One region of the Paenibacillus sp. FSL R5-0473 genome, then DNA from elsewhere that is predicted to be linked to it. Evidence: riboswitches for the same ligand, from Rfam matches in the RefSeq annotation. Region 1 holds a riboswitch; each other region holds the start of a gene.
What was found. Region 1 has a riboswitch for thiamine pyrophosphate ahead of thiC (phosphomethylpyrimidine synthase ThiC). Riboswitches for the same ligand answer to the same signal wherever they lie in the genome.
Positions count from the first base shown of each region.

Region 1 (5,929 bases):
CGAAGCCATAATCGAACATGACCACGTTAAACCCAAGTTGATGGGCATAATGTGCCAGGTCATACATGGGTACCCATGTTTCTTCACGATTGGCACCATAGCCGTGACTGAAAATAATCGTTTTGCTTGCAGCATTGTCAGCAGGTATATACCATCCCTGCATCGTGCGGCTGCCATCCGCTGCCGGGAACGTGATGTCTTCATACTTCATGTTCTTGGCTTGCATCGGATTGGAGAAGACAGGCGCTACCGTTGGATTGGATAATACCCATGCGATATAACCATGCAGTGCAATAAAACAAAACAGTAGAAAAAATACAACGGAGAGCAGCAACGCTACGATAATATGTTTGAACCGAATCAGCCTCGGTGATAGGGAAGAGGGCAGATCGGACACTTTTGTTTGCAGCGGGGCTTCGCTCTGGGATGATTGATACATGAATGCCCCTCCTTTGAAGTTCAGTTGAAGATAACAACGACATGTAAAGAGAATTGCGTCGATTTCAGAGCCTGCTTCAGAGCGATATCTTAATGTAATATATCTTTATCGTATGTTCCAATATAGTCAAAGTCAATTGATTGAGGGCATTTGTTACGCAATTGTTATATAGTTCTTAAGATATATGGGTAACATTACCTTAGTGTGTAAATTACAGGGGATTAAGTCTTATAAAAAGGAAAAATTTACACGTTGGCCTATTTTGATTTTGGCTCTTTTTGGTTTACAGATGAGACCGTTTCTCATATAATTTATGTAACCAAGTTTCATGTGATGAAACATGAGGAGGGCATTATGCCATGGAAGATCGCAAGTTAACCGTCCGGGCTGTGGAACGGGCGCTGGATATATTATTATGTTTTACCACACGCAGTGATCTGGGACTCACCGAAATTGCCAGCCAGATTGGCCTGCACAAAAGTACAGTGCACCGTTTGATGGCTACGCTGGAGGATCGAGGGTTCGTGATCCGCGATGCAGCAACAGAGAAGTACCGACTTGGCATCCGAATCTGGGAGCTGTCAGCTCATATGTCCCGCAGTGATGATCCCGCTATTCTGCTGTTGCCTGCGATGGAGCGACTGAGAGATCGATTGGGGGAAACCGTTAGTCTGTACCTGCGTGATGGGAGTGAACGGATTCGAATTCAGGCTGTGCAAAGTGATCAGGCGATCCGCCGAGTTGCTCCCGTTGGTGTTAGACTCCCGCTGTCTGTGGGGGCTTCCAGCAAAGTCCTGATGGCGTTTGCCACGGACGAGGATCGTGAAGAACTGATGAACGGGCCGGAATGGCCGGTGTTTATTGATCCCGCGGTGTATTTAGCGCAGATGGGAGATATCCGGGATAACGGATATGCCACAAGTTACGAGGAACGTGAGCCGGGAGCTGCCGCGGTATCTGTACCGATTATGGATCGCAGAGGCAATATTGCAGCTGCGCTCTCGGTCTCAGGACCTGTCAGCCGACTTTCGCAGGAGACATTGCATGAATACGCACCTGTGTTGAAGGATGCTGCTACGCAAATGGGGCTCATGTTATCCTGATGTTGAGGTAAGTTTTTTCTCCAATAGAGTTTGATCATTTGGAATATAAAGGTTGTTTTTATGTTCCGGTTGCGCTACTCTGTAATGGACGGCTCAACGGGGCCAGCTTCATTGAATATGAACGGCGGCTTATGTAAGCCGCAACTTATTAACGTTACTGGGGGAGTCCGAATTGTCCGGACTGAGACGGAATCGCAAGAGATTCCGGACCCTTTGCACCTGATCTGGATCATACCAGCGTAGGGAAGTAATCGGCGATATGACCACAACCACCACATGATGTGACCCTTGTAGGGCTCCGTTAAGGAGCTGCGTAAAGGTGCATTATTGGTGATGGACATAAAAGTCGGTTCCTTCGGGGACCGGCTTTTTTATATACAGGGAACGGGCGATATAGCGCGGATTTTATGGGCTTCTTTTTCAATAACCTGCGAAAGTGGGCTTGGATAAGGAGAGGAGTCACCATAGATTCATGATTTGTGGCAGCCTCCGTCTGTTGTTAACTGTACATGAAAAGTGTCTCCCCTGGTCTGGTGTAGGATCGCTCTTTCTTCTCTGCATTGCGCATGATTTGGACAGGTACGTAAGCGACCTAATGATGAAACCAACCAAACAAGCGACGAACACTGAGGAGGAGACAAGCGAACATGAGTACAGGAAATCAAACGAGACAACAAGGGATGGAACAGGAACATAACGATCAGCAGGTGGAAAAAGAAACAGGGGCGGCCGGACGGGTTCAGCCCTTTCCGGGCAGCCGCAAAGTCTACATTCAGGGCTCACGGCCGGACATTGCTGTACCGGAACGTGAGATAGCCCTTCATGACACGAATACTCCCCAAGGGGTGGAGCATAACGAACCGCTGCGTGTCTACGATACGAGCGGCCCGATGACCGATCCCGCATTTCACGCCGATATCCGTGCAGGTCTGCCAGCTCTGCGCACACGTTGGATCACAGAGCGTGGCGATGTCGAAGCTTACCAAGGCCGTACAGTTAAACCGGAGGATAACGGACTGAAGCCCGGAGGGAAGAGAGCTGGCGCTGAAGAGTACCCCGGATTGCGTGGCAAACCGCTGCGAGCACAGCCAGGACGCTGCGTGACTCAGATGCATTATGCGAGGCAGGGAGTCATTACGGCTGAGATGGAATTCGCCGCCATTCGTGAAGGCGTGGAGCCGGAATTTGTGCGGCAGGAGCTGGCGAGTGGACGGGCCATTCTGCCATCCAACATCAATCACCCGGAGAGTGAGCCGATGTTGATCGGTCGTCATTTTCACGTGAAGATCAATGCCAACATAGGTAACTCTGCCGTATCTTCCTCCATCGAGGAAGAGGTCGAGAAGATGACTTGGGCGGTACGATGGGGATCGGATACGGTGATGGATCTGTCCACAGGCAAAAACATTCATACCACCCGGGAATGGATCATCCGTAATTCACCTGTGCCGATTGGTACGGTACCGCTGTATCAGGCGCTGGAGAAGGTGAATGGCGAAGCGGAAGCGCTGACCTGGGAGTTGTACCGTGACACACTCATTGAGCAGGCAGAGCAGGGCGTGGACTACTTTACGATTCATGCAGGTGTACTGTTGCGTTATATCCCCATGACCGCCAAGCGGATGACAGGCATTGTGTCTCGAGGTGGGTCCATTATGGCAGCATGGTGCCTTGCGCATCATCAGGAGAATTTTTTGTACACCCATTTTGAAGAAATCTGCGAGATTATGAAAAGGTATGATGTGGCGTTTTCGCTGGGAGATGGACTTCGTCCAGGCAGTATCTACGATGCGAATGACGAAGCTCAGATGGCGGAACTGGCTACGCTTGGGGAACTGACGCAGATCGCATGGAAGCATGATGTGCAGGTGATGATCGAAGGCCCGGGTCACGTGCCGATGCATAAAATCAAGGAGAATGTGGACTTGCAGATGGAAATCTGTAAAGAAGCACCGTTCTACACACTTGGGCCGCTAACGACCGACATTGCGCCAGGATATGATCACATCACGTCCGCCATTGGGGCAGCCATGATTGGCTGGTTCGGCACGTCCATGCTCTGTTATGTTACGCCAAAAGAACATTTGGGCCTGCCCAACAAGGATGATGTGCGGGAAGGGGTCATCGCCTACAAGATCGCAGCTCATGCCGCCGATCTGGCGAAAGGCCATCCGCGTGCTCAACGCCGCGATGACGCATTGTCCAAGGCACGCTTTGAGTTCCGCTGGCGGGACCAGTTCAACCTGTCACTGGACCCGGAACGGGCATTATCCTACCATGACGAGACGCTGCCAGCAGAAGGGGCCAAGGAAGCTCATTTCTGCTCCATGTGCGGACCAAAGTTCTGTAGCATGCGCATTACGCAGGACATTCGTGCCTTTGCCGCTGATAAAGGATTGTCCGAGAATGAGGCTGTAGCTGCCGGGATGCAGGAAAAGGCCGAGGAATATCGGACACGCTCCTAGGCGCCGGTACAGCGCAAGCTGGGCAGTCTGAAATAGAGATAAAGCCGTTTCTCTCTGTCATTGCAGAGAAGAACGGCTTTTTTTAGTTTTATGTCATGTATGTATTCTTAACCTTACTCAGCCTTTATCAGAATTAGCTTTGTGATTAAGTGTGGTCCATATCTTATACAGAATTCCTGCGATAACGAATAAAAGAGCATCACTGAGTTTTGGTGCTCCTCCGTATAGAAATGCGGAACAGGAAAAACCTACTATAAACAGTAAAACAATATAGAGGAATCGCATATTAGTTCACCTCGTTAATTTGTGGTGTTACTAAGTAAGTGAGTTCATAGTTGCATAGTTTCAGATAGAACTTGTTACTTCACTCCAAATCAGCATCTACTCTCGAGTCAGTCCCAAATTCTTCTCCAAATACGCCGCAAGCAATGCCAGCGGGCTATGGATTGGAATACCGCGATCTATTGTAACCTGTGCAGCAGCGGGAGCCATAGACAGCTGGGATGCCACTACCGTTTTACCCGGATACTGCTCAGCAATCTGCTGTAAGCCTTCACGTACCGCTTCGAGATACCCTTGCTGATCTCCACGCATAATCAACTCAAATGTCCCAGGGATGCACACCGCTTCCGTCTGAGATGTCTTGGCAACGTGTAGTTGCTCATTCTCATCCTCTTGCTGTAATGCCTGATTCAACCGTGCCATCGTTCCTTCAACGGTTGCCGGGTTGGTGAATGCTATTATGTAATCTCCTGGTACTCGCCGCATCTCCTGCAATAACGGATCATCTATGCCGATCACAGGCACAGGGACCTGTGACGCTTCCTGCTCCAGTACTGTCGCAAACAGGGTGCAGGTGACCAGAATGGCATCGGCATGACACTCAGCGATCCATTGGAGAGTCTGGGCTACCTTCTCGTGAATGACAACCTCGGAAAAGTCAGCATCATGTTTAAGACGGTCCAGACCTGGATCGACGTAATGGACCAATTCAACTTCATAAGGAGCAAGCGTCTCTTCAATTAAGGCGATGTTGGAATAATGAGCGTGAAAACAACCAATGGTGATCATGTGCTAAGTCCCCTTTTACAGTTCGTATATGTCATGGATCTTTTAGATATTTAAACCATTATAGAAACATGCCTGAGAACTGTACAGTCGTTTATTGCTCAACGCCAATAACCGCCCTTCCGCCAAGCTGCGGAAAGACGGTCGATAACCGGATTCGACTAGGGTCGGTCCGGTGTCCATTTTTTATCTAAGGGAAGGAGAAGTATTTTTCTTAGCCATTTTTTGCTGTAGAATTTCATGAAAGGATAGACCTTGAGTGTTCTCATTCTCCTTTTTAGGAGCAGTGGTCGCCGTGTTGCGCGGATATTGGTGATGGTACGGGATCATTTGCTGAATAGGCATGCGGATCATCTTGGTTCCTCCTTTGATGCGTTTTTTTGGATTATGTATTTCGACTGGTTACCATGCCAGGTGCGCATATAGGTACATGTGACTTGTTAGACGAAATAAAAGAGTTTAAAGCGTAATTCCAATTGGATTGTAGTGATTTTACCCGGTTTTAAGGAGATGTAAACGTTTTTAGGAAAATTCAGGAGTAAAGGACCTGATTTGAAAGGTTTGATATGGGAGGATCGAATCGGTTGTTATGTGAATAGTCCCAATTTTAAGGAAGTCAATGGTACCCGCTTATGAGGCATATTATCTGGTTAAATGATGCAAAGCATGCTAACTAACTTGGTACCATGGTCGGGTTGTTTAGGGGGTAATGTAGTTCCGGATATAACAAAAAAACTGCCGAGCGAACCCGGCAGCTTACGTGATATGAAGAAGGATGCGAGGAAACTTGGATTCTGTCTGAGGTGGTATCGTGTTGGTTTTATCTACTTTGGCGAACAGCGATGTATATATCC
Region 1 is NZ_JBBORL010000001.1:5,162,102-5,168,030, reverse strand. Features, by position in the region: gene MKY28_RS22605 (alpha/beta hydrolase) at 1-439, opposite strand, end outside; gene MKY28_RS22600 (IclR family transcriptional regulator) at 799-1,542, shown strand; TPP riboswitch at 1,692-1,805, shown strand; gene thiC (phosphomethylpyrimidine synthase ThiC) at 2,223-4,007, shown strand; gene MKY28_RS22590 (hypothetical protein) at 4,389-5,078, opposite strand; gene MKY28_RS22585 (hypothetical protein) at 5,262-5,429, opposite strand; gene MKY28_RS22580 (zinc ribbon domain-containing protein) at 5,896-5,929, opposite strand, start outside.

Region 2 (5,929 bases), 2.9 Mb from region 1:
TGATCGCCGATGCCATGACGACGGCATTCTGGAGCGTAGATAACGCCGGCGTTAAAAATGGAGATACGGTCATTGTGCTCGGCTGCGGCCCGGTCGGACTCCTAGCCCAGAAGTTCTGCTGGCTGAAAGGAGCTAAGCGGGTCATAGCCGTCGACTATGTCGATTACCGCTTAAAGCATGCGAAGCGAACAAACAATGTGGAAATAGTAAACTTCGAACAGGATAAGAATATTGGGAACACTCTCAAGGAAATGACCAAAGGCGGCGCCGATGTTGTCATTGATGCGGTAGGAATGGACGGCAAGATGAGCGATCTTGAATTTCTAGCCAGCGGTATGAAACTGCAAGGCGGCACCATGAGCGCATTTATCATTGCATCTCAGGCTGTTCGCAAAGGTGGCACCATTCAAGTCACTGGGGTATACGGCGGACGTTATAACGGATTCCCGCTCGGTGATATCATGCAGCGAAACGTGAATATCCGTTCCGGACAAGCTCCGGTCATTCACTACATGCCATACATGTACGAGTTGGTTACGTCTGGCAAAGTGGACCCTGGCGACATTGTTACGCACGTCATTCCGCTCAGCGAGGCCAAACGGGGCTATGAAGTGTTCGATACAAAAACGGACGATTGCATTAAAGTCATCTTAAAGCCTTAAATATGAATAGATACATGGGAGGACAATCTGAATGGATTCCACATACGCTTTGCATGAGATTCTCGAGGTACATGAAATAGCTGCGTTCAAGACGGTTTGTATGACTAAATCCAAGACCATGCAAGCTCTGGTAACCGACCCGGAGCTCAAGCAAATTTTGCAACAAGATGCGATCTTATCACAACAGCAGCTTCAGGAGCTCGGTGGAGTGCTGTCTAAAGCGACTGTATAGGAGATAAAAAAATGAACCCAATATTAGAACACATGACTGGTCTTAATACGCTGACCGATGACGTGATCGCAATGGATTTTTTGATGAACGCCAAGAGCGGTGTCAGAAACTACGCCATGGCTGTGACCGAATGTGCCACCCCCGAAATCAAACAAATTTTGATGAAACAGCTCGATGAAGCCATAGATTCTCATGAAAAGATATCAAATTACATGGTGCAGCATGGTTTATACCACCCTTACCATATTGCAGAGCAAATTCAGCTCGATCTGAAAAACATTCAGACTGCTATGAACATTCCGTCCTGACACCCTTTTTGATTTTAGCCAGAGACTTCAGAGAACAAAATGTCCCTGTGTCAAGAATTTCAACAATGAAAAAAGGCGGATACTATCCGCCCTTTTTTTGGCATCGTCACGAAACACGCTTATTGCAAGCGTTCCTTTACGTATTCTACTTATTTCTATCCTGAGACTGTTTATGGCCGCTGCTCTCTACTTTAATTGACTACAGTGAACTTAAGGCTCCAGCTTCCATGACATTTCCCAAAAATCAAGCTCAAAGCGACTGCACATCACGAAAATATCCTCCATCCGTTGGTACGTTCCCTCGCTACAGCCTTCTAATAGCTTATCAGTTAACGTCACTAGGGATTGATTGTTGCTGTTGTATTCAGAGGAAGCATATCCTGTGATCCACTCTCCGTAAAAAGGATGCTCAGCTGCACCTGGCTTTTGGGCAAGGACTTGACCAATCTCTGCATAGCTCCATGAGCAGGCCAGAATGGATACAAGTACTTCTGCTATGCCACCCGCATGGGAAACAGAGAGCATATAGTTAGTATAGGCTGCATTTTTCAGGGCAGGTTTTACCTGGAAAACATGATCCTCTGTAATTCCTAATCGCTCCATATAAGAACGATGAATTTTCATTTCACCATTCAGGATGTTATCTACGTTTTCACTAAAAAACTGCATCAATTTGGGGTCGTGCGACTTGACAATACCTAGTGCAAATACGCGGGCATAATCGAACAGGTACAAGTAGTCTTGCAGCAAATAATAACGAAATTGTTCAACCGTTAAGGAACCATCTCCGATTCCTTTAACAAAGGGATGCTCAAGACATTCCTTCCACACAGGCTGTGCTGCCTGATATAGTCTCTCTGAAATAGTCAACATGTGTTCCTCCAATTCATAATGTACGTATTTAAAAACAAAAAAACGAAACATCCTATGGATGTTTCGCAGACAAATACACTAAAACAAGGGGGTTCGCATGAGCTACCCAAGTACAGTGTTTCATCGTTGCATCCCTACGTTGGCATTATCCAAATCAGGTAAGGTCGGTTTAACACCCTCTCAGCCGGTTAAGGCTCCCTCGCAAACGGTTGTATGTAGTTGATTACTTTCCTATTCCCATAAAAGATAAAATAACATCCATTTAGTATATCAAGGGCTGTTAAATATAGTCAAGGAAGATTGTATCGCCCCTCATCACCTTTGGTGACGTATGTAAACGATGAAAACCATCACAACAATGGTTGAGTTTCAGCCACTGTTATGATGGTTTCTATTCTTGCAACTACTGCCGATGGTTTAATGCCCGAGTTTGTTCTTTCCGACAAAAGTGAGTATTCCGTACTGGGAAGTATTTCTCCAGCTCTCATTGGTCGTATCATTCCACTTGGCTACGCTCTGCTTACCTCCGCCCTGGTTGTCGTTAATTTGGAGCTCGAAACCGAGAACATTTCCTGCTTTGGGCGTCAATGATTGTAAATGAATTCTGGCTTCTACGAGATATCCTTTATTTGTTTTCTTCACAGCACTTACAAGGCGTCCAGGTGAGGCACCCCCTGCAAAGGTTCCCACATTGTCTGCACTGATTCTGAACTGGGCATCATCATATTGAAAATACGGTGTGCGCTGGTGATTCTCGTCCAGGAAAATCTCAACCGAATCCTGATCCCATGGGTTGATACTATCTGTAATGATGTTTGGATCAGTGACGTCGATCAGCAGGTATAGATACTCACCTGACCACATTGCGCGAGCCACTGCCTCTGCACCTTCGCTCTGGTTCAACCGTTTTACTTCAAATGGTGCAGCCTTATTCCATGATGTGTCTTTCTTCCCATCAATCTGAACAATCCCTTGCACAGCTTGTGCAGATTTGGGCATAGGGGCGAGTTGAATCACGCCGTATTTGCTTGTATCCTGTTCCTGAGATTGTGTTCGATCATTCCAGTACAGTGGATTATAAGGTTGTGTCCCACTTGAACCGCCATCAGTCACACGGATATCCAATCCGGCTTCATATTCTGATCCGACTTGGATACCACCCCACGGAATGGACAATTCAACCTGATATCCGGCTTTTGTCTCGCGTACACGATATGAACGCTGCTCCACACCCTCAGCTTTGCCCGACCGCTTAATGATTACGTGTCGGTCATCTGCTTCATATGAAGTGGTCTTGCCATTATTGAGATCAACAAAGATATCTACTCTGTCATTCACATCTGCCTTTGCATCCTGTACATCCACGAGGATATACAGGTTACTATGATCCCATAAAGTGCGGAAACTGGCTGATCCCGAAGAGTCACCCTTCAGTGGAGTAGACACCGCTTTGTTCCAGAGCGGATCTTGTGTCTGTTTTTTGATATCCGGTTTACCCGAAAGTGAGACGGCTCTCTGCGTCAACACAGGCAAACTGGATTCATCCACGAGTCCCCAGTATGCCTTTTTGGCCTTCAGGGCTGAATCAAACAGCATAGCCTGGTTGTTGTAAGACTTCTCATCTTGGAGTCCCCATAAGGTAACTGAAGAAATGTGGTCTTTGTGTTTTTTGTACAAATCCAACAGTTCCTTATATCGATACGCCTGCTTTACTGCAACTTCATCGGACATCTCTTCACCAAATGGAATTCCGCTATCCACATCCAGTTCCGTGATCTGAATATCCAATCCAAGTTCGGCGAACATGCTGATCGTTTTTTCAATTTCCTTGATGGGCGGGGATTCCAGGTTATAGTGGGATTGCAAACCCACACCATCGATGAGCCCTTTCTCTTTCAGTCGTTTGACCAACTGATACATATGCTCTCTTTTCTCAGAGATTTCCGTGAAGTATTCGTTGTAATATAATTTGGCATTCGGATCGGCTGCACGAGCGAATTCATAGGTTTTCTCAATATAATCCGGACCAATTAGTTCATAAAAGGGACTTTTACGTAAACCGTTGGCATCACCATTGCTATCCGCAATCGCCTCGTTTACCACATCCCAGGCATAGATCTTACCTTTGTATCGGGTCATGACGGTTTCAACGTAATCCTGAATCCGGGCAAGTAGTAATTCTCGACTCGCAGGGTTACCCTGAGGATCCTTGAACATCCACTCTGCTGCATCAATATGCCACAACAACGCATGTGCGCGTACGCCCATACCATGCTCCTCGGCGAACTGAACATATTGATCGGCTGCCTCGAACTCATAAACACCTTCGGAAGGAGACATGTACTTCGGTTTCATCTCGTAGGTTGCGGTCAAGCTGTTAAAGTGCTTTGTGAGCAGTTGTCCATATGCGCCTTCCAACTGCCAGCGATACACCGCTGCACCAATGGGGAAATCATCTTGATACAGGTCTTTCAGAGACAGAATCCCTTCTTCAATCTCCAGTTGCTCGGCCAGAGTAAATGATACATCATCCACATAGAACGATAACGTATCTACGCTATCTTCAGAGATGTAGGGTGTTTCGATGAACAAATTCAATTCAGTGGGATCATCGCTATACTGAAATTTTCCGGTGATTTTGTGCCATGTATTCCATTCTGCTTTGGCAATTTTCACGCTACCGATTGGGTTCCAGCTTTCGGCAGTTGTTTTTTTATATGTGGTGAGCTGTAATGTTTGATCCGTGGTGGGCTCCTGAGTAAGTCTTACAAATGCCGCAATTTCGTACTCTTGGTTACGCTTAAGCAGATCCTTCATGGATAACATCGGTCCATGATAGGAACGCTCACGGTTGGCGACCAGCATACTGGACTGACCTTCGTGTGCTTCCTGCTGTGTCACTGTCAGCCTTTCGTTACCTGTACGTGGAGTCCACCCCTGAAGTGTACCGTCTTCAAAGTTTGTACTCAAATGACCTCCCTCCACTTCCGTAACTGCTTTGGCTGCATGTGAGACATTCGTAAATGGAAGCATGGCGAGTACGAGCACAAGAACCAAGGCCGTTATATTCCATTGACCTAACCGTTTCATACAATTCCTCCTCTTGATTTGGTCTAAGTATTTCTGAACGGATTAACATCCAGATAAATAGATTATAGCTCTTTGGATAACGCTTACATATAACAAATTTACAATAATTACAATAAAATGTTATCACTTGGTAATCTCATGTGGGTTTAGGAAGCTGGAGTTCGTTCGCAAGGGATATCAAAAAACCGCTACATATTTGCAAAAATAAAAGACCGTTTCCCGATAAAATACGAGAAAACGGTCATCGTTAGAAAGTATCTTTTTTCCTGTCTGCTAACAGGCATATAAACTTTGTTTTATAATCGTCCCTCGTGACCCTGATCCTCCTGCACAATTCGAGCTATGTGAATCATCAAATATAATAATTCCTCGTTTGATATGGAGATATCCAGCATATTCTGCACGTAGGTTTTAATCATCTCCGCGCATTTGTATTCAAACGGATGCTCCTTCACCATGTGTTGAAATATAAAATCTTTCGCCGAATTGCCCAGACGTCCTTCTTGTAAACGCTGGATGAAGAATTGCAAATGTGTGACAAGTCTTACATAATGAATGGAATTTTTGTTCAATTGCATATCAAAGGTGTATTGTATCAGGTTAAAAATATCTTTTAACATCTTAACGGATTGCACCGTGCGCTCCATATTCTGCTCATGTGTTTGGGCATTCACGAAATGAAAGGCGATATTCCCTGCTTCTTCCTCCGGCAGTTCAATATCCAATTCTAGATTCAGCATCTGAACAGCTTCAACCCCCAGTTC
Region 2 is NZ_JBBORL010000001.1:2,303,595-2,309,523, forward strand. Features, by position in the region: gene MKY28_RS10100 (zinc-dependent alcohol dehydrogenase) at 1-662, shown strand, start outside; gene MKY28_RS10105 (hypothetical protein) at 694-894, shown strand; gene MKY28_RS10110 (spore coat protein) at 906-1,202, shown strand; gene tenA (thiaminase II) at 1,413-2,075, opposite strand; TPP riboswitch at 2,189-2,286, opposite strand; gene MKY28_RS10120 (endo-1,4-beta-xylanase) at 2,493-5,165, opposite strand; gene MKY28_RS10125 (PRD domain-containing protein) at 5,462-5,929, opposite strand, start outside.
Region 2: it holds a riboswitch for thiamine pyrophosphate, as region 1 does, so the genes downstream of both, tenA (thiaminase II) here and thiC (phosphomethylpyrimidine synthase ThiC) in region 1, are expected to answer to the same signal.

Region 3 (5,929 bases), 3.2 Mb from region 1:
ATTGATGATACCTCTACCAGCTCCGATGGGAGAAGCGCCAGGCATTACAGCATGTACGCCAAGTAATTGCAGCCTTTTGGCCAGAATGACATCATCCGAAATATAAGGCATTACCGTGAAGCCCTTTTCCAGCAAAATTTCGCAAGCCTTGTACGTTTCAATCGGATCTGGGAGTAATGTCATTCCATCTCCGATGACTTCGACTTTTATCATATCACAAAGTCCTGAAGCCCGCGCAAGCTCGGCAATCCGCACCGCCTCTTCCGCAGTGGAAGCCCCTGCCGTATTCGGAAGAAGTGTGTATTTATCCAGATCCAACGTATCCAGGAAATGCTTCTGGTTACGCTCTTCCAGATTCAGACGACGAACAGCAAAGGTCAAAACTTCCGTTTCAGATGCTTCCACAGCCTGACTTTGCACTTCCAGATCCGAAAACTTACCTGTTCCAAGCAACAATCTGGACTCAAACGTATATTTACCAATGTTCAACATCATCAACCGCCTCCTACAAAATGTACAATCTCAATTCGATCGCCTTCTCTTAATTCCGTCGTTTCATGATACTCGCGGGTTAAAATATGCTTATTCAGCTCTACAACTACAGTCTTGACATGCAGGTCAAAAGATTGGAGCAATTTATCCACACGATTCAATCTGTCTTCAATCTCCATCCGTTGACCATTAACGATGATATTCACTGCACCACTCCCTTTCTGTTCAATCGCTCAGGGGTCAGCGCCTCAATTCCGAGTTCTTCTGAGCTTTTGCCAGCGAGCAACTCAGCGATAAGCCTGCCTGTTATCGCACTAAGTAAGATACCGTTGCGGTAATGCCCAAAGGCGGCGAACAGCCCGGGTATACTCTTGCATGCACCTATATAAGGCAGTCCATCGGGAGTTGCCGGTCTCACGCCTGCCCACGCTCGTATAAATTGCGCTTCTTTCATCCCAGGCACCCAGTGGGTAGCCGCTGTGATCAGCTTCTGAACACCCTGTACAGAAACGTTCAGATCCGTTCTGCCTGGCAGACTGGTTGCCCCGAGCCAAACTTCGCCATTGGCTTTGGGAACAATATAGATATCCTCTGCATACACCGTTCTGTCAGGTCTGTACCCTGCATGTTCATCTGCGAACTGAACGGCGGCTATTTCACCTTTTACCGACCACACAGGCAAGCTCAGATTCACATGTCTCATCAACTCTTCACTCTGTAATCCAGCCGCTATAATGACATGTTTGCATCTCATCTCGCCGATCGATGTGTTGATCCCCTGCACGCCGTGTTCGTTTGCTTGCACACGTATATCCTGTATGTCCTCCATAACCTGTGCTCCCAATACTTGAGCGGATTCAGCATATGCCTTTGTTAGATGGACTGGAAGAATCTCACTCTCGTAAGGTCTGTAGTAGGCTCCATACGTATCTCTGTTAAGCCATGGTGCCTCCTGTTGCACAACGGAACGATCCCACCACACCTCATCAGCAGAAGCAGACAACGCAGACTTCCGATTGTTCTTATAGCTACTTAATTCACTGTATGAACGAAAAGGAGTTAGGAATCCATGGCGTTGCAGACCAGTCTCTACCTCACTGAGTGTAGCCATTAGCACCTGTTGCTCGATAAGTAACTGCCTGCTCTGCCTGGCAAGCTTAGCCATCAAAGGATGAGCAAAATCCTCACTGTCTGCTGCCAGCATCCCAGCCGCTGCGCAAGAAGTCCCTCCTGCAATCGCCGAACGCTCCAGTAACAGCACATCCTGTCCACGGGAAGCAAGCTCATACGCAATGGCACATCCAACAACGCCTCCGCCTACAATAATCGTTTCTGCATAAATCTTATCCGGTCTATCAGTAATGATCTTTTTCATCCTCTCATCTCCTTGATTCAGCGGCTCAAACTTTCTGTAGCAACGATAGCCTGCCTTAATGATTCAGCGGCCCGATCCGGGGAATCGCTCGCCCATACATTCGAAATCACAGCGACTCCCTGTGAGCCTGCAGAGCGAATAGCGTGAATGTTTCCCGGTTCGATGCCCCCAATCGCCATGACAGGAATGGAGACACCAGAGCACACTTCATCCAGAGCATATAATCCTCTTGGTTCAAGATCAGGCTTACTGTTGGTTGAGTAGACATGCCCGAAGAAAAGGTAATCGGCTCCCCGTTCTTCAGCGATTTTTGCCTCATCGATTGAATGAACAGATACACCCAGACGAATTCGCTGGACATTGCTTATAACAGTAGGGTTATAGTTACGTATCGCTTCTTGTCCCCAATGTACACCGCCATAGATGTCATTCTGTGGTGGCAGTTCTGAACCATTGATAACGATGCGACAAGATGGAACGCCAATGCGACGCAGACTTTCAGCCCAACCTATCTTGTCTTGCCATGTGAGTTGTTTTTCTCGTATGTGAATATAGTCCACCCATGGCCAAACGTCCTTTGCAGCTTTTACAAAAGATGCTTGATCCCCTGTACCCGTAGATACAACATGCAATTCAAATGATTCGTGAACATGTTCATGATAAATTACCGTACTGTTCATCTCCTTTCAGGCGTGAATGCTATGAAAACACAAAAAAGCCACTCCCGTAGGGGAGTGGCTGCGTATTAATTATAGGACCAGATGACTGACTGATACATACAGTTCATTTCGTGCAATAAAGCTATAGACCTTATAGCCATAACGTTATACACGCAACTGCATGTTTCAATTTACTAAGCAAGACGGTTGAATTCTTTCGAATTGCCGTTTGCTCACGTCATTCACTGAAACGCGCTCGCCACTTCCCTACGCTGGTATGATCCAGATCAGGTGCAAAGGGTCCGGAATCGCATTCTTCCATCTCAGCCACATCGTGCGGCCCCCCTAGTGTTCATATGAAGTTGTAGCCTATGTTACCATAGAAGGATTTTTTTGTCACCGTTCATTTCTATTAAGCGTTGCTTGAATTGTCTAGTTTTTCTCAGACCATTCTTCAACATTCCATGTTTTGGTAACCCAACCCTCGTAGAAATCAGGTTCATGAGATACCAGCAACACCGTTCCCTTGAATTCTTGCAAGGCACGCTGTAACTCAGCTTTAGCTGTGACATCCAAATGGTTCGTCGGCTCATCGAATAGAATCCAGTTGCTTTCACGCATCAAGAGTTTGCATAGACGAACCTTGGCTTGCTCTCCACCACTCAGCATGTTAAGCGGACGGGTAATGTGCTCATTTTTCAACCCGCAGCGAGCGAGATGACCCCGGACTTCATTTTGGGTCAAATGTGAAAACTCATTCCACACATCCTCAATCGGCGTGATATTCCCAGCACGAACTTCCTGCTCAAAATAGGCCGTTTCGAGATAATCTCCCAAGAAAGTCTTTCCACTGAGTGGAGATATTTTTCCCAGGATGGTTTTCAGCAGTGTTGATTTACCCACACCATTACAACCTACGATGGCAATTTTTTCACCACGTTCAATTGTCATTGTCATCTTAGGCAGCAAAGGATACGTATATCCAATTTCAAAATCAATGCCCTCAAAGACCGTTTTGCTACTCGCACGGGCATCCTTGAATTTGAACGTTGGTTTGGCCGCTTCATCTGGACGATCAATACGTTCAATTCTGTCCAGCTGTTTCTCCCGGCTCTTCGCTCGACCCGAAGTTGAAGCACGTGCCTTATTACGCTGAATGAAATCTTCTTGCTTCTTGATGTACTCTTGCTGTTTCTCGTATGCATCAATATGCTGGGCTTTATTCATATCAGCCATCTCAAGGAACTTGTTATAGTTCGCTGCATATCTCGTTAATTTGGCAAATTCCAAATGATAAATGACATTTACGACTTCATTCATGAATTCCGTGTCATGGGAAATTAAGAGGAACGCATGAGGGTAGTCCTTCAGGTAACGTGACAACCATTCAATGTGCTCTACATCCAGGTAGTTGGTCGGCTCATCCAGCAAAAGGGCTGTAGGCTTCTCAAGCAGAAGCTTGGCAAGAAGCACCTTTGTACGTTGTCCACCACTTAGAGCTGCGACATCCCGATCAAGACCAATTGCGGACAAACCAAGTCCATTGGCCATCTCTTCCACTTTTACGTCAATCAGATAAAAGTCGCCCTGTTCCAGTTGTTCCTGAATATCGCCCATCTCTTCCAGCAACTGCTCTAGCTTATCTGGATCTGCATCTGCCATCTGGTCCGTTATATTCATCATTTCTTTTTCTAATTCAAGCAACGGAAGGAAAGCATCTTTAAGAACGTCACGAATGGTTTTGCCTGGGGTAAGCTTCGTGTGCTGATCCAGATATCCATAACGGACCTTAGGTGTCCATTCCACTTTTCCACTATCTTTAAGCAATTTACCGGTAAGGATGTTCATTAATGTGGATTTACCCACACCATTGGCACCAACAAGTCCTACACGCTCTCCGGCAAGTAAACGAAACGATACATTTTTAAATAACGTGCGATCTCCAAAATTGTGACTTACGTTCTCTACTGACAATAAACTCATAAGATGAGGTTGCTCCTATCTATTAGACATTACTTTTATTATTGTTCCGAAACCCTATTCTAGCACAGGTCCCGTCTTTTCTGAAAGTAATGTAAACAGTTCAGGAACCTCTTACATAATTTTGTCATACAGGCTACCCTAACGATTAGAGCATTTATATTCGAAATAGCCTTGTGCAGCTGCTTGTCTTGCGTCTGTAAACACCTCTTCAGCACGGTAACCATTACCACAAGTGGAGGGATAATAGTACTTGATACCCGTTAAAGGATCTACCCCACCTACGATGGCCGTTTTCTTCACAAGTCTGCCTCCACCGATTGCGTAGTTGTTGATCTTCTGGTCACCCACACCTATACCTTGGATAAAGGCCATAATCCCTGTATCGTTAATGGAGTTGTACCAATCTTCCTGCGCAATCAGGGGCATCGTAAACGTATAGGAAATACCGTTCTTTCTGGCAAACTCATTATGGCGGTTAATCACATCAGCCAGATCATCCTGCACAGTAGTCACAATCCGGCTTTGTCTAACTTGCTCAAATACGCTGGTATTCTGAAGTAAAGGAATCTGAGAGCTAGCAGCGAGTTCTTTTTGAAATCCTTCAATCCATTTCCCTGCGTTTGCGTCATAGGCATATACGTAGTCGTCCAGTGTAAAGTTAATACTGTTACCATTAGAATCTGAATATGTATAAGGTTTCTTGGGGCTCCACACTTGCCTGAAAGAATCTTCACGATGACCCGTCAACTCTGTTTCTGTGGACATCATATAATAGCCATCATAATCCAGAATAACCACGGCAGGAATGTAATTAAACATGTTTCGAATAGCTGCGGGATCATCCTGAATCCCTATATTCAAAGCCATCGTCTGCGTAAATGTTAACAAGGCAAGCTCTTTGTCCGCTTTAACAAACTTGGTTGAATCATAACCCGCTTCATCATTTTGTTTCTCATTTTGATGCATCACTGCACCTGCATCCATGACTGCAGTTTGAAGTGCAGATCTGTATCGTTGACCAAGATATTGAGCCTCTTCGGCATCTTGGGTATGGAGTGAGATGATCCAGAAGAGCGGGAAAAAGATCAGCACGAATACAATGGAAAGCTCAGTAATCTTCATTGAGGACCATACCTCCGTATGTTACAAATACTGCTGAAGCCTGAGCCGCACCACTCAACCATTCACGAATAAGCATGGAAGGTGTCCGATTTGTATTTTGGAGAGTCACGGTGAAAAAATCCCCTGTCGTCAACGTATATCTTCGGCCAGGATCATCAACCGGTATCACACCTGAGGATGGGAATAGTCTTTCTCGAATCTGAGCTGCATAATATCCATCCTGCACTACCTCATAGGTCCCGGTAAAACTGTTATTGTCCATCGGGTCTGTATAATGAGGTACATATTTCTTATGTAA
Region 3 is NZ_JBBORL010000001.1:1,949,317-1,955,245, reverse strand. Features, by position in the region: gene MKY28_RS08580 (thiazole synthase) at 1-492, opposite strand, end outside; gene thiS (sulfur carrier protein ThiS) at 495-698, opposite strand; gene thiO (glycine oxidase ThiO) at 695-1,867, opposite strand; gene MKY28_RS08565 (thiamine phosphate synthase) at 1,885-2,547, opposite strand; TPP riboswitch at 2,774-2,883, opposite strand; gene MKY28_RS08560 (ABC-F family ATP-binding cassette domain-containing protein) at 2,959-4,509, opposite strand; gene MKY28_RS08555 (hypothetical protein) at 4,648-5,631, opposite strand; gene MKY28_RS08550 (hypothetical protein) at 5,618-5,929, opposite strand, start outside.
Region 3: it holds a riboswitch for thiamine pyrophosphate, as region 1 does, so the genes downstream of both, MKY28_RS08565 (thiamine phosphate synthase) here and thiC (phosphomethylpyrimidine synthase ThiC) in region 1, are expected to answer to the same signal.

Region 4 (5,929 bases), 260 kb from region 1:
AATCGTGGTGGAAAGTATCCTATCTTTGCCTCAGATCACCTTTCATTACAGGTAATAATACGATCTGTTCATTTGCACAAGATTGCCCAGGAAATACTTATGGCCAGCCAAATCACACACTTTTGTTAACGACAGGCAATACGGGCTCGTTATCCTTGATGAATTTACCGAATACATATCGGACGAGTGGTCCCAAAATGATTAACTGATATGGAAGCGCCAGGCTGAAGTTACGAGCGATTGTATGGAGATACGTACGGAATATGGATGACCCACTTAATTGATCCGCAAGATATGCCGAGATCATTCCATACATGGACATGATCAGAACCATGCCAATCACCATAAAAAATGACATAACGAGCACACCCAAAATCTTGTTGGACTTGTCGAAGGGCAATGAGAATGCAATCTTTCTCGCCACAGGGCCAACTATGAAAGACTCCACCAGAAACGCGATGACAAAACATAATATGAATTGAAGCAGTATCTCAATCGGGGACATCTTGCCGAGTAACCCACTGTGCCATAGATTGAAGAACATCATGACCAAGACCATTCCTGTACACATCATTAATCCGAAAATAATTTGTTCCCTCTTGCTTGTTGGCAATTCTCTCATCCTCTCTGTTTACCTTCGTAATTATAGAGATGAGGAAACCCTCCACATAAGTGAACATTCTGTGAACAGTTATGGTTTTTCCAAATTAAAATTGGATTTGACAACCATGTAGTACAGCTCTATGATATCCCTTAAAATGGTAGAAACATTCACTACATAAGGAGGTTTTTGATTGTGAGTTTTCAAAAGCGCATTGACCACGTCGGCATTGCCGTGCGTGATCTGGAGACCACGCTGCGTTTCTATACGGAGATTGTTGGTCTTGAATTGAAAGACCGGGTAACCCATACTAACGGCGTCATTCAGCTCGCCTTTCTCGGCTTCAATGGAAGTAACGAGACTGAGATTGAGCTAATTCAAGGATACAGCGACAAGCTGCCTTCCGAAGGTACGGTGCACCATTTTGCGATCCACGTGCATGATCTTGATTCTGAGTACCAACGCATCCAATCCACCGAAGCCGAATTTATCGACGGAGAGATTATCACACTGCCTAACGGTTATCGCTATTTCTTCATCTATGGACCTGAAAAGGAATGGATTGAGTTCTTCCAGCGCTAAGAATTGGAGTTGATTTATGAACATTTTAATTACCGGCGCAGCCGGAAAAATTGGACGTGACTTGTCCCAACACTTGTCAGAGGCATTTCACCTGCGACTAACGGATTTAAATATCGACAGACTGCATACGTATCAAGGGACCGGCCATGAGATCATGACACTGGATGTGACAGACCCCGAAGCCTGTCAGCATGCTTGCGAAGGCATGGATGTGGTTGTACATCTGGCGGGAGATCCTTCCCCGAATGCCGGATTTTATGAATCGTTGTTGGACATCAATATCAAAGGTACATTTAATGTATTCCGTGCAGCTAAAGACCAAGGTGTACGAAGAGTCATTCTTGCAAGCAGTGCACAGACGATTGAGGGGTATCCCATTGATGCTCAAGTCTATCCGGACATGCCAACACGCCCACGGAATTTGTACGGGGTTAGCAAATGTTTTGGAGAATCGCTCGCTTCCTATTTTGCGTATACCGAAGGTTTACAAAGTGTAGCAATACGTATAGGTGCATATGATGATTTTCAACCGGACGGACCAGTGCTGGAGGCAAGGGATATGAGCGCATATATTAGTCCGGCTGACTTGTGTGATTTGATGTTCAAAGCAATTACAACTACCGATCTGGAACCCTTCACCATACTGCATGGGATCTCGAATAATCGGTTTAAACGATTGAATCTGGAAACCACTCAGAAACAGGTAGGTTATGACCCAAAATCCGATGCTTTTGCACTCAGTCAGATTGCCTTATATGATTCGCCACGATAATTATTGAAAATAACACATCCAAGCAGGCTGTTATACATATGTATAACGGCCTGTTTGATAACTTATACGTGTCCCTATCCAGTTCATGACTGGACACGTTCCACCCGCTGGCCTATAATTACACCTAGTAATGCCCGTAACTTCATAGTTTCCCAGGGGAGTCGGAATTGGCCGGCTGAGAGTGTATCCCACCAAGATACTAACCCTTAGACCTGATCTGGATCATGCCAGCGTAGGAATCGGAGTATATCGAAATGGCACAGCCCTATGGCTGAACGCCACCTCTCTAACGCCTGCACGCGTCCCGGAATACGGGGCGCTTTTTTTGTTACTATCAGAAAGTATAAGACTGGAAGCATCACCTTCCTGATATTGCAAGAAAAACTGCCGCTAAACGCGGTCTGGCTTCCTTGAATGACATCGATGGACGTTTTACTTGTTCAAAAATAACGTCATCCAGATCTCAACTGGTATAAATCTGTCGATTTATGCAAGATGATTGGATATGAAGCCAAGGAGTACCCCGTGCCAATCGGCCGGACATACCGAAGGAGAGACCACAGATGAAATGGCGTAAAACGATGGGATTGTTGCTCTTATGCGTGCTTATGGTGACTGTAGCCGCATGTGGTGGCAAAGAAGCTGCCCCAGCTGGGCAGAACGGCAACACAAATACGGAAAGCAGCAACGAAGGTGACACTGCCGCCCTGAAAGATATTAAAGTGGTGCTCGACTGGACACCAAATACGAATCATACAGGCCTGTATGCAGCTGTAGATCAAGGTTTTTATAAAGCCGCAGGCTTGAACGTTGAGATTGTACAACCAGGTGCCGGTGGCGCAGATACAATGGTTGCCTCGAATGAAGTGCCTTTTGGCGTAAGTTATCAGGAGAGTGTAACTCAAGCCCGCACACAGGGTGTTCCATTGGTCTCCATCGCAGCAGTTATTCAGCATAATACATCTGGTTTCGCTGCTCCGGCGGATCGGAATATCAAGTCACCGAAAGATTTTGAAGGTAAAACCTATGGCGGTTGGGGTTCCCCAGTCGAAGAAGCCGTGATGCAATCCATTATGGAAGGCGACGGAGCCGATGTATCCAAAGTGAAAAACATTAACATGGGTGATGCCGACTTTTTCACCGCAGTGAAACGGGATATCGATTTCGCATGGATTTTCTACGCCTGGACAGGTATTGAAGCCGAACTGCGCGGAGAACCGATCGACATGTTATATGTGAAGGATTATTCAGATGCACTGGATTACTACACGCCTGTACTAGTAACAAACGAGCAGACGATCCAAAACGACCCTGAGTTGGTGAAAGCATTCCTGAAAGCCACTTCAGAAGGATATCAATACGCAATTGATCATCCCGAAGACGCAGCAAACATTCTGATCAAGGCCGTACCGGACTTGGATAAAGACTTGGTACTGGCAAGCCAGAAGTGGCTTAGTCCAAAATACACGGATGACGCCCCGCGTTGGGGTGAGCAAAAGCAGGAAGTGTGGCAGAACTACACCGACTGGATGTTTAGCAAAAAACTGCTGGATGAACAGATCGATGTGAGCAAGGCATATACGAACGAGTTTTTACCCCAATAAAATTTCTCATATAAAACGAACTTAATATTTACACGATGACGGAGAGGACAGAAATAACGTGAAAAAGCGAAGCGGTCGCCTTTATCACCGGATTTTCCCTTTAGAGAAAGGGAATCAAAAAAATCTGGGGATAACAGCGATTGGAAGGTTATTCTGTCATCGAAGTGGCAAGTGTAACAGTCATTAGTTCATTTTATTTATCACGAAAGGAGCCGTGATCTCTCATGGCAAGCACACTACTTAGTATTCAGGTTATCCCGAAAACGCCAAATGGCGAGAACTCTTATCCTTACGTTGATCGCGCCATTGAAGTTATTCAGCAATCCGGCCTGAAATATCAGGTGAACGCGCTCGACACCACGATGGAGGGGGAACTAGAGGAACTGCTGGAAGTTGTCCGTAAAATGCACGAGGTACTCGTGGAGGCTGGCAGCCCAAGCATCATCTCCCAGATCAAAATCGCCCATAGCCCTACCGGCTTCAGCATGGATACCCTGACGGAGAAGTATCGCTAATGCCTGCCTATTTCAAAAGTGTATGGCCGCCCATTGTGGCGGTTATTCTCTTTATAGCGATATGGCAGGGAGCCGTCTCCCTCTTCCATATTGAGAAATGGATGCTGCCTGCACCGTCCGACATCGCCCGCGAAGCGGCAACCCAGGCCGAACGGCTTGGCATGCACGCTTCCGCAACCATTCAGTTAACGCTGATTGGATTCGCCGCTGGAACAGCGGTTGGATTACTGATTGCGATGGTACTGCATTTGGTCCCTTTTCTCAAGTCAGCCCTGTATCCTTTACTTATTCTTAGTCAAAATATTCCGACCATCGCGCTCGCGCCGCTCCTGTTAATCTGGTTCGGATTCGGGCTACTGCCCAAGCTGATTACGATCATTCTGGTCTGCTTCTTCCCCGTTGCAGTGGCGGCCATGGACGGCTTGACCCGTACTGACGCGGCGATGATGAACTATATGCGCATGGCTGGTGCAAAGCGTCATCAGATCTTCTGGAAGCTGGAGCTCCCCCATGCGCTGCCATCCGTGTTCTCCGGTGTCAAAATCGCCGCTACCTATAGCGTGATGGGTGCCATCATCGCCGAATGGATCGGTGCAGACAAGGGTATTGGTTATTATATGATGTTGCAAAAGTCGGCTTATCGTACGGATCGCCTATTCGTAGCGATCATGATTATTGTCGCGCTCAGCTTGCTGCTCTTCCTGTTCATTGCCCTGCTGGAGAAGCTGCTCGTGCGCTGGCGGCCACAGAAGCGGTAGTAAAGCAAGTAATCTGTATATTAGGAAGTGATGACCATATGAATCGGCAACAGGACGAACAAGTCCATCATGGACGAGGAGCACACGCGATGGAGCCAACGCACGGTGAAAAGTTTAACTCGGCTACGCCTGATCGACCTGCCAACACGACTCCTGCTCCGGTTCCACCTGCACTGGACGTTGTTAATGTTCATGCATCATTCCGTGAACGGCGCAGCAAGCTACCGGTTCTGAACGGCCTGTCCCTGACTGTGGAGCAAGGCGAGTTTGTTGCTATCGTTGGACCTTCTGGCTGTGGCAAAAGTACTCTGTTCCATATCATCGGCGGTCTGCTGAAGCCACAGGAAGGCCAAGTACTTATGAACGGTCAGAATGTAACCGGACAGCGTGGCAAGATCAGTTATATGCCCCAACAGCCTGCTCTTTTCCCGTGGCGCACCATTGAAGATAATGTACTGCTTGCTGGTGAAGTAGCCTCAAGTGCACCCCCTCGGGCCGAAGCACTTGAGGAAGCTCGTAAGTGGTTAAGTAGCGTGGGTCTTGCCGGATTCGAGCAGGCGTATCCTCATATGCTGTCGGGCGGAATGCAGCAGCGTGCTGCATTTCTGCGTGCCCTTCTCAGTCCGCAGGAACTCATGCTGCTGGACGAACCCTTCAGCGCACTGGATGCACTGACACGTAGCGACATGCAGCGCTGGCTACTTGATATCTGGGAACAGAACCGCCGCTCGGTGCTGTTCATCACCCACAATATCGAAGAAGCATTGCTACTTGCAGACCGGGTCTATGTATTATCCAACCGACCTGCAACGGTGTTGCACGAGGTACATGTTCCTTTTGATCGCCCAAGACGAGAAGAAATTACGGAGGAATCCGCTTTCCTGGAGCGTAAACGGCAGATTGCTCAGTGGATGAGAGAAGAACAGCAGAAAGCCCGCCTATCATAATAGCGCGGGTTTTTAAGTTATTTATTTCCTTTAATGGGTGATCCGCCATAAGAAATTCTGCGTAACATAGTTAGAATATAAATGAACACAAGGAGGAATTCCCTCGTGCATTCTCAAGCTTTTGCACCATTAATTGATGCTCATATTCAC
Region 4 is NZ_JBBORL010000001.1:5,419,253-5,425,181, forward strand. Features, by position in the region: gene MKY28_RS23720 (hypothetical protein) at 113-622, opposite strand; gene MKY28_RS23725 (VOC family protein) at 797-1,183, shown strand; gene MKY28_RS23730 (NAD-dependent epimerase/dehydratase family protein) at 1,200-1,955, shown strand; TPP riboswitch at 2,100-2,212, shown strand; gene MKY28_RS23735 (ABC transporter substrate-binding protein) at 2,519-3,559, shown strand; gene MKY28_RS23740 (thiamine-binding protein) at 3,784-4,074, shown strand; gene MKY28_RS23745 (ABC transporter permease) at 4,074-4,832, shown strand; gene MKY28_RS23750 (ABC transporter ATP-binding protein) at 4,871-5,779, shown strand; gene MKY28_RS23755 (TatD family hydrolase) at 5,861-5,929, shown strand, end outside.
Region 4: it holds a riboswitch for thiamine pyrophosphate, as region 1 does, so the genes downstream of both, MKY28_RS23735 (ABC transporter substrate-binding protein) here and thiC (phosphomethylpyrimidine synthase ThiC) in region 1, are expected to answer to the same signal.